DNA from 2 places in the Streptomyces sp. CNS606 genome. Region 1 is predicted to be linked to the other one. Evidence: riboswitches for the same ligand, from Rfam matches in the RefSeq annotation. Region 1 holds a riboswitch; the other holds the start of a gene.
What was found. A riboswitch is a leader RNA that binds a small molecule or an ion and turns the genes downstream of it on or off. The one in region 1 is predicted to bind cobalamin.

Region 1 (7,186 bases):
CGTCGCGACGCCCGTGCGGCCGCCGAGGGGGGTGAGCGCGCATGAACGAGGGCATCAACGTCGTGGCGCTCGTGGTCTTCGTCTTCTTCTTCGCGCTGGTGACGGTGATGGGCTTCCTCGCCGCCCGCTGGCGAAAGGCCGCCAATGCCGACAACCTGGACGAATGGGGTCTGGGCGGCCGGAGCTTCGGCACCTGGATCACCTGGTTCCTGCTCGGCGGCGACCTCTACACCGCGTACACCTTCGTGGCCGTGCCCGCGCTGATCTACTCGGCCGGCGCGGTGGGCTTCTTCGCGGTGCCGTACACGATTCTCGTCTACCCGCTGATCTTCCTTTTCCTGCCGCGTCTGTGGTCGGTGTCCCACCGGCACGGCTACGTGACGACCTCGGACTTCGTGAAGGGCCGCTTCGGCTCGCGCGGCCTGTCCCTGGCCGTGGCGCTGACCGGCATCCTCGCCACCATGCCCTACATCGCGCTGCAGCTCGTCGGCATCCAGGCGGTGCTGGACGTGATGGGCATCGGCGGCGGCGCGTCGACGCACTGGTTCATCAAGGACCTGCCGCTGCTCATCGCCTTCGGCGTGCTCGCGGCCTACACCTACTCCTCGGGACTGCGGGCACCGGCCCTGATCGCGTTCGTCAAGGACTCGCTGATCTACATCGTGATCGCCGTCGCGATCATCTACATCCCGATCAAGCTCGGGGGCTTCGACGACATCTTCTCCAGCGCGGGCGAGAAGCTCTCCGAGACCGGCGGAGCACTGGTCACCGGGCCCGAGGGCCACTGGGCGTACGCGACGCTGGCACTCGGCTCCGCGCTGGCGCTGTTCATGTACCCGCACGCGATCACCGCGACGCTGTCCAGCCGCAGCCGCGAGGTGATCCGCCGCAACACCACCATCCTGCCCCTGTACTCGCTGATGCTGGGCCTGCTGGCGCTGCTCGGCTTCATGGGCATCGCGGCCGGCATCTCGCTGGACAATCCGCAGCTGGTGGTGCCGCAGCTGTTCGAGAACATGTTCCCGGCCTGGTTCGCGGGCGTCGCGTTCGCCGCCATCGGCATCGGCGCCCTGGTCCCGGCGGCCATCATGTCGATCGCCGCGGCGAACCTGTTCACCCGGAACGTCTACCGCGACTTCCTCAAGCCGAACGCCACCCCGGAGCAGGAGACCAAGGTCTCCAAGGTCACCTCGCTGCTGGTGAAGGTCGGCGCCCTGGTCTTCGTCCTCACCCTGGACAAGACGGCGGCGCTCAACTTCCAGCTGCTGGGCGGCATCTGGATCGCGCAGACCTTCCCGTCCCTGGTCGGTGGCCTGTTCACGCGCTGGTTCCACCGGTGGGCGCTGCTCGCCGGCTGGGCGGCGGGCATGGTGTACGGCACCATCGCGGCGTACAACGTGTCCAGCCCGAAGCAGGAGCACTTCGGCGGCAGCACGGCGGAGATCCCGATGATCGGTGAGATCGGTTACATCGGCCTCACCGCCTTCGTGCTGAACGCGGTCGTCACGGTCGTCCTGACGGTGATCCTGCGGGCCGCCAAGGTCCCGGACGGGCGGGACGAGACCAAGCCGTCCGACTACCGCGCGGACGCCGGCGACCGGGGCGTGAAGGAGGAGCTGCCGGCTCCCACCGCCGCTCCCTGATCCACGGAACCCACCCGAGCACCCCACCGGCGGCACGGCCGCCGGTGGGGTGCTGCATGCTGGGGACATGGACGTGACGATCAGGGCGGCGCACGAGGCGGAGTACGGCGAGGTCGGAGACCTGACGGCCGACGCGTACCTGGAGGACGGGCTGCTCACCTACGGCGCGGAGGACCCGTACCTGGAGGTGCTGCGGAACGTGCCGCACCGCGCCGGGCACGCACAGGTCCTGGTCGCCGTGGACGCGGGCACCGGCGACCTGCTGGGCACCGTGACCTTCGTCGGGGACGGCGGGGAGTACGCGAACATCGCCCGGCCCGGCGAGGCCGAGTTCCGCATGCTGGCCGTGCACCGGAAGGGGCGGGGACGCGGCGTGGGCGAGGCGCTGGTGCGCGACTGCCTGGCACGCGCGCGGGCCCTCGGCCGGGAACGCGTGGTGCTCTCCACCGAGTCGAAGATGACGACCGCTCACCGCCTGTACGGGCGACTGCGGTTCGTGCGCACCCCGGCCCGCGACTGGGAGCCGATCCCCGGTCTGCCACTGTGGACCTTCGCGTTGGAGCTCGCCGACGACGAGGACTGACGGGCACGGCAATCCTACCAGCGACACAAGATGTTGGGGTGCTCGCGCGGAGCACCCCAACATGTATGCTCGTCCTCGCTGTCGCCGCAGGGGAATCCGGTGCGAATCCGGGACTGTCCCGCAACGGTGTGCGGCGTGCCGTGCCCTGCCTCCACGCGTCGAACGGGCCCCGGAACGCCGCGAGTCCGAGCACCTGCCGACGGCGTCGTACACGTCCGGGCCCCGTGGGATGGGCCGGCGGACGCGAGGTGACGCCGGCCCGCAACGGGTCGCCGCCTGCGCCCCGCCACGCCTCCCCACCGGCCCCCGCCGAGCGAGGGAGAGCACGTCACCGTGACCATCGCACCCGAGGCCGCAGCCGTCCCGGCGCCGTTCCCGGCGCCTTCCGGGCCGGATGCCGACAGCGCCCTGCTGGAGCGGCTGTTGACGGAGCTGACCGCCGACCTGCCCGCGACCGACGCCGCCCGGATCGGCGCGGCGGTACGGCGCGGACGGCACCCCGGATCGACCCACGCGGACCTGCGGTCGCTGGCCGTCGAGGCGGCGGCCGGACTCATCGGCGACGAACCGGAGTACGGGCGCCTGGCGGCCCGGCTGCTGACCCGCGCCGTGCGCGAGGAGGCCGCCGGCCAGGGCGCGACCTCATTCTCCGCCTCGGTCGCCGTCGGCCACCACGAAGGTCTGATCGCGGACTCCACCGCCGCATTCGTCAGCGCACACGCCGCACGCCTGGACGCCCTGGTCGACGCCGCCGTGGCGGACGGCGCCGACGACCGGTTCGGCTACTTCGGGCTGCGCACGGTCCACTCCCGCTACCTCCTGCGCCACCCCACGACCCGCCGGGTGGTCGAGACCCCGCAGCACTTCCTCCTGCGCGTCGCCTGCGGGCTGGCGGCGGACGACAGCGCGCGGGCCGTCGAGGAGGTCGCCGAGCTGTACCGGCTGACCAGCTCGCTGTCCTACCTGCCGTCCTCCCCGACGCTCTTCAACTCCGGCACCCGGCACCCGCAGATGTCGTCGTGCTACCTGCTGGACTCGCCGCTGGACGAACTGGACTCGATCTACGAGCGCTACCACCAGGTCGCCCGGCTCTCCAAGCACGCCGGCGGCATCGGTCTGTCCTGGTCCCGCGTCCGCGCCCGCGGCTCGCTCATCCGCGGCACGAACGGCCACTCCAACGGCATCGTGCCGTTCCTGCGCACGCTGGACGCCTCGGTCGCCGCGGTGAACCAGGGCGGCCGGCGCAAGGGCGCCGCCTGCGTCTACCTGGAGACCTGGCACGCCGACCTGGAGGAGTTCCTGGAGCTGCGGGACAACACCGGTGAGGAGGCCCGCCGCACCCACAACCTCAACCTCGCGCACTGGATCCCGGACGAGTTCATGCGCCGCGTCGAGGCCGACGCCGACTGGTCGCTGTTCTCCCCCGCCGAGGTGCCCGAACTGGTGGACCTCTGGGGCGACGACTTCGACGCCGCCTACCGTCGCGCCGAGGCGGACGGTAAGGCCGTGAAGTCCGTTCCGGCCCGGCAGCTGTACGCGCGGATGATGCGTACCCTCGCGCAGACCGGCAACGGCTGGATGACCTTCAAGGACGCCGCCAACCGCACGGCCAACCAGACCGCCGAACCGGGCCGCGTCGTCCACTCCTCCAACCTGTGCACCGAGATCCTGGAGGTGACCGACGACGACGAGACCGCCGTGTGCAACCTCGGCTCGGTCAACGTCGCCGCCCACCTCGGCGACGACGGCGGGATGGACTGGGAGCGTCTGGACGCCACCGTGCGCACCGCGGTGACCTTCCTGGACCGCGTGGTCGACGTCAACTACTACCCCACCGAGCAGGCAGGCGGCTCCAACGCACGCTGGCGTCCGGTCGGTCTGGGCCTGATGGGCCTCCAGGACGTCTTCTTCCGGCTGCGGCTGCCGTTCGACTCCCCCGCGGCGCAGCAGCTGTCCACCCGCATCTCGGAACGCATCATGCTCGCCGCCTACGAGGCGTCGGCCGACCTCGCCGAGCGGCACGGCCCGCTCCCGGCCTGGGAGTCGACCCGCACCGCACGCGGCGTGCTCCACCCCGACCACTACCCGGAGGCCGAACAGACCTGGCCGGAGCGCTGGTCGGCGCTGCGGACCCGGATCGCCGCCACCGGCATGCGGAACTCGCTGCTGCTGGCCATCGCCCCGACGGCGACCATCGCCTCCATCGCCGGCGCTTACGAATGCATCGAGCCGCAGGTGTCCAACCTGTTCAAGCGCGAGACGCTGAGCGGGGAGTTCCTCCAGGTCAACGGCTACCTGGTGGAGGAGCTGAAGCGGCTGGGCCGCTGGGACGACACCACCCGGGAGGCGCTGCGCGACGCCAACGGCAGCGTGCAGGACCTCCCGGGGCTGCCCGCGGAGGTACGCGAGCTGTACCGGACGGCGTGGGAGATCCCGCAGCGCGCGCTGATCGACATGGCGGCCGCCCGCACCCCGTACCTGGACCAGAGCCAGTCGCTGAACCTGTTCATGGCGTCGCCGACCATCGGCAAGCTCAGCTCGATGTACGCCTACGCCTGGAAGCGCGGCATCAAGACGACGTACTACCTGCGGTCGCGGCCGGCCACGCGGATCGCGCGGGCGGCCGGGTCGGCCACCGCTCAGGCCGCCGTACCCGCCCAGCAGGGCGCCGCGCCGGACGAGGCCGTCGCCTGCTCCCTGGAGAACCCCGAGTCCTGCGAGGCATGCCAGTGACCACCCCCAAGACGCACAAGAACCTGCTCGACCCGGGCTTCGAACTGACCCTGCGTCCGATGCGGTACCCGGAGTTCTACGAGCGCTACCGGGACGCGATCAAGAACACCTGGACCGTGGAGGAGGTCGACCTCCACTCCGACGTCGCCGACCTCGCCAAGCTCTCCTCCGGCGAACAGCACATGATCGGCCGCCTGGTGGCGTTCTTCGCCACCGGCGACTCCATCGTGGCGAACAACCTGGTGCTCACCCTCTACAAGCACATCAACTCGCCCGAGGCCCGGCTGTACCTGTCGCGGCAGCTGTTCGAGGAGGCCGTGCACGTCCAGTTCTACCTGACGCTGCTGGACACCTACCTGCCCGATCCGGACGAACGCACCCAGGCGTTCGCGGCGGTGGAGAACATCCCGTCCATCCGGGAGAAGGCGCAGTTCTGCTTCCGCTGGATGGACTCGGTGGAGAAGGTGGAACGGCTGGAGACGCGCGAGGACCGGCGCCGCTTCCTGCTCAACCTGATCTGCTTCGCGGCCTGCATCGAGGGGCTCTTCTTCTACGGCGCCTTCGCCTACGTGTACTGGTTCCGCTCGCGCGGCCTCCTGCACGGCCTGGCGACCGGCACGAACTGGGTGTTCCGCGACGAGTCGATGCACATGTCGTTCGCCTTCGACGTGGTCGACACCGTCCGCCACGAGGAGCCCGACCTCTTCGACGACGCGCTGGAGAAGCAGGTCACCGCGATGCTGGAGGAGGCGGTGGAGGCCGAGCTGCAGTTCGCCCGCGACCTGTGCGGCGAAGGGCTGCCGGGTATGAACACCGACTCGATGCGGGAATACCTGGAGGCCGTCGCGGACCAGCGGCTCGCCCGGCTCGGATTCCCCGTCCGCTACGGCTCGGCGAACCCGTTCTCCTTCATGGAGCTGCAGAACGTGCAGGAGCTGACGAACTTCTTCGAGCGGCGCGCCTCGGCGTACCAGGTCGCCGTCGAGGGCTCGGTGTCCTTCGACGACGACTTCTGAGCACGTCGGACGGCACGCGCGGACGGGCCGGCCGGGTCTCCCCGGCCGGCCCGTCCGCGTGTGCCGTGAACCGTCAGTCGTTGGGGACGGTCTCGTAGCGGGGGGTGCCCTCGGCCATCTGCTTCAGGGCGTCCTTGCGCTCACGCTTGGAGAGCCGGTCGATGTACAGGTAGCCGTTCAGGTGGTCGGTCTCGTGCTGGAGGCAGCGGGCGAAGTAGCCGGTGCCGCGCACCCGGATCGGCTTGCCGTCGGCGTCCTGGCCCCGGACCACGGCGAAGTCCGGGCGGGCCAGCTCGGCGTACGCGGTGGGGACCGAGAGGCAGCCCTCGCCCGAGTCGTCCAGCGACCGCCGGTCGGCCGGCAGCTCCTCCAGCACCGGGTTGACCACGACGCCGACGTGCCGGACGCCGTCGTCGTCGGGGCAGTCGTAGACGAAGACCTTGGCGTCGACGCCGATCTGGTTGGCGGCGAGGCCGACGCCCTCGGCGGCGCGCTGGCTGGCGAACATGTCGTCGATCAGCTTCGCGAGATCGTCGTCGAACGCGGTGACGTCCTTGCACTCCTTGTGCAGGACCGGATTGCCGACGACGGTGATCGGGCGAGCCGTCCCCCGCGCCCGGTACGCCTGCTCGCGCTCCTCGCAGTCCTCGGTGTCGACCACGAACTCCTCAGCCGGCTCCGACCGGGTCTGATGCTGCTGCGACATTCCGCCGTACGCCTTCCTCACGTCCTCGGGGCACCCGCCCCGGGACCTCCGCCTGGGCCGTTACCGCGCGTCCCGCGCGGGATACGCCCTACAGGGTACGGGGCGCGCCGCAGCGGCGGGCCGGATACCGGTGGCGGGCGGACCGCCGGGACGCCGCGGTCGTCGCTCCGGCCTCAGCAGACCTCTTCCAGATCACGCCACTCGCGGGTGTCCGGGCTGTCGGCGACCCAGCCGTCCAGCAGACCCCGCACCAGCCCGGAGGGGGCGGCGATGCCGCACTCGCGTTCCGGCACCCACAGATCGCCGGGCCCGCCCGCCGTCATGTGGCCGAGGGGCCCGGGATGACCGGGGGAGCTGTGGTCGTGCGGGTCCAGGTGAACGGTGCCGTCGCCCTCGTCGCTCGGCATGCTGCTCTCGGAGCAGGACCGGCACAGCAGCCGCACGGACGAGGACCAGTCCTCCGCGGCGAATCCGGCGTCGGCCGCCAGCCGCTCCAGGGCGTCCC
Region 2 (7,186 bases), on a different contig from region 1:
GGTTGGAGATGTCCTCGTCCAGCGGCGCGTCCCGGAAACGGCCGTCGTCCTGCATGCGGCCCAGCAGGATGCCGGTCAGGTCGTGGCCGCCGAAGTCGCCCGGGTCCCGGCCCTCGACGGACGCGACCAGCGCCATCTTGGCGACGCCTCCGGCGAACACCTTGCCGGACTGGCCGCGGTTGACGTAGTCCTCGGCGTTCTCCGCCAGCCAGTCGGTGGCCCGGCCTGCGGTGTCGCCGCCGGAACCGGTCGACGCCAGCGCGAGGACGATGTCGGAGGTGAGGCCGTGGTCGCCCTTGGCGTGCGTGCCGTCCGTGAGCTGCGAGGCCATCCAGGTCGCGGCGGCATCGGCCGGGGACTGCAGCGCGGGCGCGGGCGGCGGGTCGGCCGGGTCAGCCGTCGCCGTGGACGGCAGCAGCGCCGCGGCGACGGCCGTCGTCGCCAGCGCCGCGGCCAGTGCGCTCGCCCTCCTGCGCGGTATGCGCCCGGTCGTCGGGTTCTTCGGTCTCGGCATGGAGACGCTCCTCGTTGCGGTGATGGGCGGGAAGGGGGGTGGGGTGTACGGGTCGTGTGGGGTCTTCCGGGCGGCCCGGGTGGCCCGCGCGGCCGGCGGGCTGCGGGGTGGCCGGGCCGGGGTCCGACGTCGCCGCCGCGGGCGAGAGGGTGACGGACGCGCCGAACGCCGCCCGTCGCGCCGCCCTGCGCAGCACGACGAGGACGGCGGGTCCGAGGGCGACGAGGGCGAGGACGTTGGTGAGCGCCCGGCCGGTGTCCCAGCCCACCGTCGAGGTGAAGAAGGTGAAGAGGGCGAACCGGTGCAGGTTCTCCAGCACCGGCGCGCCCGGCACGAACGACAGGTCCGTGCCCGGTCCCAGGGAGAAGGGCCAGAACCACATGTTCATCAGGAAGCCGAACACGTAGGCCACCACGGCCCCGTAGGCGGCCAGCATGGCGATCTCGGCCCGCCCGGTGACGCGGCGCGGCAGCAGCCCGGCGCCCAGCCCGATCCAGCCGGACGCGAACATCTGGAACGGCAACCACGGACCCACGCCCGCGGTCAGCAGCGCGGAGGCGAACAGCGAGGTGGAGCCCAGCACGAAGCCGAAGCCCGGTCCGAAGACGCGGCCCGCCAGCACCAGCAGGAAGAACACCGTCTCGATGCCGGCCGTCCCCGCGCCCAGCGGGCGGAGCCCGGCGTTGAGCGCGGACAGCACGCCGAGCATCGCGAGCGCCTTGGGATCGATGCCGCCCGAGGACATCTCCGCCAGCACCACGGCCAGCAGCACCGGCAGGATCAGCACGAAGAACAGCGGCGCGTCCGTGCTGTGCGCCACCATCTCCGGCTGCGGGGGCACGAACAACGGCCAGCAGAACATGGCCAGTCCGGCGACGCTCGCCAGCGTCAGCACCAGGCCGCTGCGCAGCCCGAACGGCACCACCCGGTGGGCGCCGCCCCGCTTGCCCGCACCGCTGCGCAGGCCCGCACCGCCGGGTGTGCCCGCGGCCGTCCGCCGGGCGGCGGGCGCCCCGCTCACGCGGGCTCCCCGGCGGCGGCATTGGCCAGCGCGCGGCCGACCTGCTCGACCGTCAGCCAGCGTCCCGGCGCCAGCACCTTGGCGACCTGCGGCGCGAAGGCGGGGGAGGAGACGACGATGTCGGCGGTGGCGCCGTCGGCGACGACCTCGCCCTCCGCCATCACCGTCACCCGGTCCGCCGCCCGGGCCACGAACTCCACGTCGTGGGTGGCGACCACCACCGCGCGTCCCTCGGCGGCCAGCCGCCGTACCAGCAGCGCGAACGCCTCCTTCGCGTGGTAGTCCAGACCGCGCGTCGGCTCGTCGAGCAGGACGACGCCCGGCGCCGAGGTGAGCTGCACGGCCAGCACGAGCGCGAGCTGCTGGCCCTCGGAGAGGTCACGCGGGTGGCGGTCGGCGGGCACGCCCGGCGCGAGCGCGTCCAGCAGCCCCCGGCAGGTGCCCGGCGCCGCGCCGGACTCGGCGTCCGCCTGGGCGCACTCCTGGTCCACCCGCTCCAGGTACAGCAGGTCGCTCGCCGTCTGCGGCACCAGACCGACCAGCCCCCGCGCCACGCGCGCGGGCACGTCGCCCGGATCGCGCCCCTGCACGGACACCGTGCCGGAGCGGCGCGAGCCGGAGCCCTGCAACGCCCACAGCAGCGACGACTTGCCCGACCCGTTGCGGCCCATGAGCGCCGTCACGTGCCCGGACTCCAGCACCACGTCGACGTCGCGCACGGCGACGGTGTCGCCGTAGGTGACGCGGACCCGGCGGGCGGTGAGCGCCGCCTCCCCGCCGGTGGCGGGCGGTTCGTCCGGGGCGGCGTCGCCGAGCCGGTCGCGCAGCGTGCGGGCCGCCCGCCGGGCGTCGCGCACGGACAGCGGCAGCGGGTCCCAGCCCGCCAGCCGCCCGAGGCGGACCACCGGAGGGGCCACGTCGCAGTCCCGCATCAGCGCGGCCGGAGAGCCCTCCCGGACCCGCCCGTCGTCGCCGACGTGCACCAGCCGGTCGGCGTACTGCAGCACGCGCTCCATCCGGTGTTCGGCCACCAGCACCGTGGTCCCGAGGTCGTGCACCAGCCGGGTGACGGCGGCCAGCACCTCCTCCGCGGCGGTCGGGTCGAGTGCGGACGTCGGCTCGTCCAGCACCAGGACCCGCGGGTGTGCGGTGAGCACCGAGCCGATCGCGACGCGCTGCTGCTGCCCGCCCGACAGGGTGCGCAGCGCACGGTGCCGCAGGTCCGCGATGCCCAGCAGGTCGAGAGTCTCCTCCACCCGCTTCCGCATCACCTTCGGCTCGATGGCCAACTGCTCCATCGTGTACGCCAGTTCCTCCTCCACGGTGTCGGTGACGAAACCGCTGAGGGGGTCCTGCCCCACCCGGCCGACCACGTGGGCGAGTTCCTGCGGGGGCAGCATGTGGGTGGCCAGCCCGTCGACGGACACCTCGCCCTGCAGGTGGCCGCCGGTGAAGTGCGGCACCAGCCCGTTGACCGCGCCGAGCAGCGTCGACTTGCCCACGCCGGTACGTCCGGCCACGAGGCACAACTCGCCCTCGTCCACGGTCAGCTCCACGTCCCGCAGCGCGGGACGCGCGCAGCCGTCGTAGGTGAAGGTGACCCGGTCGAAGCGGATCATGCGGCGGCTCCCTTCGTGAGGCCGGCGGGCGGACGCGGAGTCAGGAAGGCGGGCAGCACGCCGATCAGGACGGCCGCTGCGGGCAACAGCGCCACCTGCGGCCAGGCGATCGGGTCCAGCGACGGTTGCAGCGTCGCCGCGTCCGTGCGGGAGGCGACGTACATCACCGCCGCCGAGGCGAGCCCCGACGCGGCGACGAGCAGTTCCGCGGCGCGCCACCGGTCCGGCCGGTACCGGCTCCGGCGCACCCGGCGCCCGCCGAGGAAGAAGCCCGTCACGGCGACACCGAGAGCGGCGACGAGCAGCGGAGCGCCCAGGTACGACGGGGAGCCGCCGCCCAACGCCCCGTACAGGCCGACGCAGACGCCCAGCAGGCCGGCCAGCACCAGGCCGCCGGTGAGCAGCCGGGCCCGCCCGTCCAGCCGTCCGGTGCGGCCGTAGCCGTGCGACGCCATCGCCGCCGCGAGCGTCAGTGACCGGTTCATCGCGTCCTCCAGGACGGGGATGATCAGGCCGCGCAGGGCACGCCGGCCGCGCCCCGCCCCACCGCGGAGGCGGCGCGCCCGGTGCACCCGCTGGACGCTCTCCACCAGCTGCGGGGCCACGGTCAGGGTCACCACGACGGACGTCCCGACCTCGTACAGGGCGCCCGGCAGGGCCTTGAGCATGCGCTTGGGGTTGGCGAGGGCGTTGGCGGCGCCCACACACACCACCATCGCCGCCAGCCGCATCCCGTCGTAGAAGCCGCCGAGCAGCTCCTCCGCGGCGACCGGGCCGAGCAGGCGGATGCCGCGCGCCAGTTCGGGCAGCGGGATCTCGGGCAGCACGAACAGCACCACGTCGCCCTGGCCCCCGCCGAAGACGATCCGGAACACCACCCGCATCAGGACGATGAACGCGCCCAGCGCGAGGTAGAGGCGGAACGCGAGCGCCCAGGGGGCGTCGCTGCGCCGCTGCACGACGACCAGGCCCGCCACCGACAGCAGCAGCCCGAGCAGCACGGGGTTGCCGGTCCGGCTCGCGGCGGCCGCGAGGCCCAGCGCCCACAGCCACCAGCAGCCCGGGTGCAGCGTCCGGGGCAGCGCGCCCGCCGCCCGGCGTACGGCGGGGGAGCCGGACGGCGGTGCGAGGGCGGTGGTTCTGCCTCCTGCGGAGTCCTTCACGTCCGGCTAGTCCCCGTGCCCGGTGCGACGGCGGCGCCAGGCGAGGACCGCGGCGCCGACGGCGAGGGCGGCGGCCGCCGCGGCGGTCAGCGCGGTCCCGGCGGACAGGGAGGAGCCGGACGCCGTCTGGTCGGGCCGGTCCTCGCCGCCGCTCCAGTCCGCGGCCTCGGTCGGGCTCGGAGCGGCCCCGGGAGCGGCCGGCCCGTCGTCGGCGGAGGCGGTGGGGTCGGGGCTCTTCTTCCCGTCCCGCTTCTTGTCGCCGTCGCGGTCCTTCTCGTCCGGCTTTCCGTCCTCGTCCCGGTCGCCCGGGCGGTCCGACGCCGGGCCGTCTCCGTTCCCCGGACGGTCGGCACCGGTGTCACCGGACGACGCGCCGCCGCCCGGGCCGGTGCCGCCGGTCCCGCCGGAGGAGCCGCCCGAGGACGATCCACCGCTCGACGACGACCCGCCGGACGAGGACCCACCGGACGACGATCCGCCGGAGGAGGAACCGCCGGAGCTCTGCCCGCCGTTGGACGCGGACGGCCGGCGCGGGGCGACGCGCGGCGCGGGCGCGGAGTCCATGTCGCGCCCCTTGGAGAAGGACCAGCCCTCGAAGCTGCCCTCCGGAGGATTGCGGTAGGTCGCCCCGTACTGGCTGTACGTCCACGCGCCGCCGTTCGGCGCGTGCCAGTAGGACCAGTACGCCGAGGCCGGCGGGGTGTCGATGCAGGGTTCGGTCTCCGCCGTGGGCTTGCCCTCCAGCCGGCAGATGAACGACTCGCCCCAGCGGTTGGTGCCGGTCACCTGGATGCCCGCCGCCTTCAGCGCCGCGAGTCCGGTCTCCTGACTGTCCACGGCGCACCGGACGAGGGTCTGTCCGCCGAGTTCGCGGAAGTCGACGATCACGGTGACCCCGTTGCCGTCGGGGCAGAAGCCGGGACGGCCGCGGGAGGTGTCGACCGCGGCGGCCTTCTCCGGTGTGCCGAGACCGGTCAGCACGCCGCAGGCCGTCACCAGGACGGCGGTGATCCACGCGCGTAGTACTCGGCTCATCGTCGGTGCCCCTCCCCTGAGGTGGGCACCGGCCCCCGGCACGTACGCGCCCCCGACGCGCCGATCGTGCTTCAGGCGGCGTTCAGGGGCGGGGAAACCGAGGGGTCGGGCTCCACGCTGCAGACCATGACAGTGCAAAGCGGTGCACGTGCGCGCGGGCGGTCCGGCTCACGGCGGGCGGTGCCGCCGTTCACGGTTGCAGGTCAGCGCCGGATTCCCACCGGCTTCCCCATCGCGTACGCATTCAGTTGTCGTCCTCGCGGACAGTGGACAAGTGTACGGACGCTCCGGGACGTTGACCAGAACGCCCGCTGTGAGCCCGCACTCACTCGCCCCCGGGGGCATCCGCCCCGGGCAGCGGCGGCACCGGGCGCGGCCGTCCGTCCGCGTCGACCGCGACGAACGTGAGCTGCGCGGTGGCCACTTCGGTGACCGGTCCGGGAGAGTTCCACCGCTCCGCGGTGACCCGGACCGCGATGTTCATCGAGGTCCTGCCGACGCCCTCCAGCCCGGCGTGCACGGTGAGCAGGTCGCCCGCGCGCACGGGGGCCAGGAACCGCATCCGGTCGACGGAGACCGTCACCGCCGGCGGGCCGCCGTGCCTGCCGGCGGCGGCCGCCGCCGCGTCGTCGATGAGTTTCATCACCACGCCGCCGTGGATGGTGCCGTAGAGGTTGGTGTCGTGCTCGCTCATGATGTGCGCGAGCGTGACGGCGGACCGGGACGCGCGGGATGCCGCGTGGTCCGCCGGGTCGGTGCGGAAGACGGTGGGCTGGTGTGCCACAGAACTCTCCTTCGCGAGTCGCTGTCCGGCCGGGACGAGGAGGGTGTCGGAGAGTGGCGCGGTCAACGGTCCGCGCGCGACGGCACGGCCGGAGTCCGGCACCGGCCTTCCCTCGAGGCCCCGGGCACCGTGGGCGGTTGTCGCACACGGGCGACCGGCAGGTCTTCGGACTCGCGGGCGCGTCCCGTCAGGACACCTACAGGCCGTCGCTTCCCAGGTCCGTTGCCGGGCCCAGTGCGTGTGACGGCGGTCGTTCCCGCTCACCGCTGCGGGGCAGTCCCGGATTCCCACCGGGTTCCCTCTTGCGACGCCGCTCCTGGACAGGAGGGGCGAACCGGTTGCATGCTCAACATAACCGCGTCGATCCGGAAAGCGGAAACCCGCGGCCCCGGGAGCCACCATCCGTTTAGGTGAGGCTAGCCTTATCTGCGTGAAAGCTGGTGAAGAGACCCCCGAGGCCCCGCCCGTCCGCGGTCACGCGCTGTCGGCCGCGGACCTGACCGTCGCCTACGACGCCGTCGACGTCGTGCACGACGCGTCGGTCGCTCTGCCCCTCGGTGAGGTGACCGTCCTGGTCGGCCCGAACGGCAGCGGGAAGTCGACGCTGCTGCGGACCCTCGCCCGCCTGCAGCGGCCCCGGCACGGCACACTCGCCATCGACGCCGACACCGACGGCTTCGCGCTGAGCCCCCGCGAGTTCTCCCGGCAGGTGGCCCTGCTCACCCAGGGCCGCGCCGCGCCCAGCGGCCTGTCGGTACGGGACGTCGTGGAGTTCGGCCGCTACCCGTACCGGGGGCGCTGGGGCAGGGCCGACCCGCGAGGCCGGGCGGCCGTGGACCGGGCCCTCCGGCTGACCGGCGTCGAGGAACTCGCCGAACGCGGCGCCGAACACCTCTCCGGAGGACAGCTCCAGCGCGTCTGGCTCGCCGGCTGCCTCGCCCAGGAGACCGGCGTCCTCCTGCTCGACGAACCGACCACCTACCTCGACCTGCGCTACCAGGTCGAACTCCTCGACCTCATCCGCGACCTCGCGGACGTCCACGACATCGC

Region 2: linked by a shared signal. The riboswitch ahead of K304_RS33685 (hypothetical protein) and the one ahead of K304_RS0126280 (ribonucleoside-diphosphate reductase subunit alpha) in region 1 are both predicted to bind cobalamin.

What each region holds. Positions count from the first base shown of each region.
Region 1 covers NZ_KE384522.1:357,967-365,152, forward strand. The annotation lists gene K304_RS0126265 (DUF3311 domain-containing protein) at 1-45, shown strand, start outside; gene mctP (monocarboxylate uptake permease MctP) at 42-1,643, shown strand; gene K304_RS0126275 (GNAT family N-acetyltransferase) at 1,711-2,226, shown strand; cobalamin riboswitch at 2,292-2,441, shown strand; gene K304_RS0126280 (ribonucleoside-diphosphate reductase subunit alpha) at 2,560-4,959, shown strand; gene K304_RS0126285 (ribonucleotide-diphosphate reductase subunit beta) at 5,019-5,975, shown strand; gene def (peptide deformylase) at 6,049-6,681, opposite strand; gene K304_RS0126295 (tetratricopeptide repeat protein) at 6,855-7,186, opposite strand, start outside.
Region 2 covers NZ_AUFD01000031.1:3,785-10,970, forward strand. The annotation lists gene K304_RS29920 (ECF transporter S component) at 393-1,535, opposite strand; gene K304_RS0118925 (ATP-binding cassette domain-containing protein) at 1,532-3,154, opposite strand; gene K304_RS0118930 (CbiQ family ECF transporter T component) at 3,151-4,317, opposite strand; gene K304_RS33685 (hypothetical protein) at 4,324-5,352, opposite strand; cobalamin riboswitch at 5,492-5,627, opposite strand; gene K304_RS0118940 (acyl-CoA thioesterase) at 5,678-6,136, opposite strand; cobalamin riboswitch at 6,276-6,490, opposite strand; gene K304_RS0118945 (ABC transporter ATP-binding protein) at 6,567-7,186, shown strand, end outside.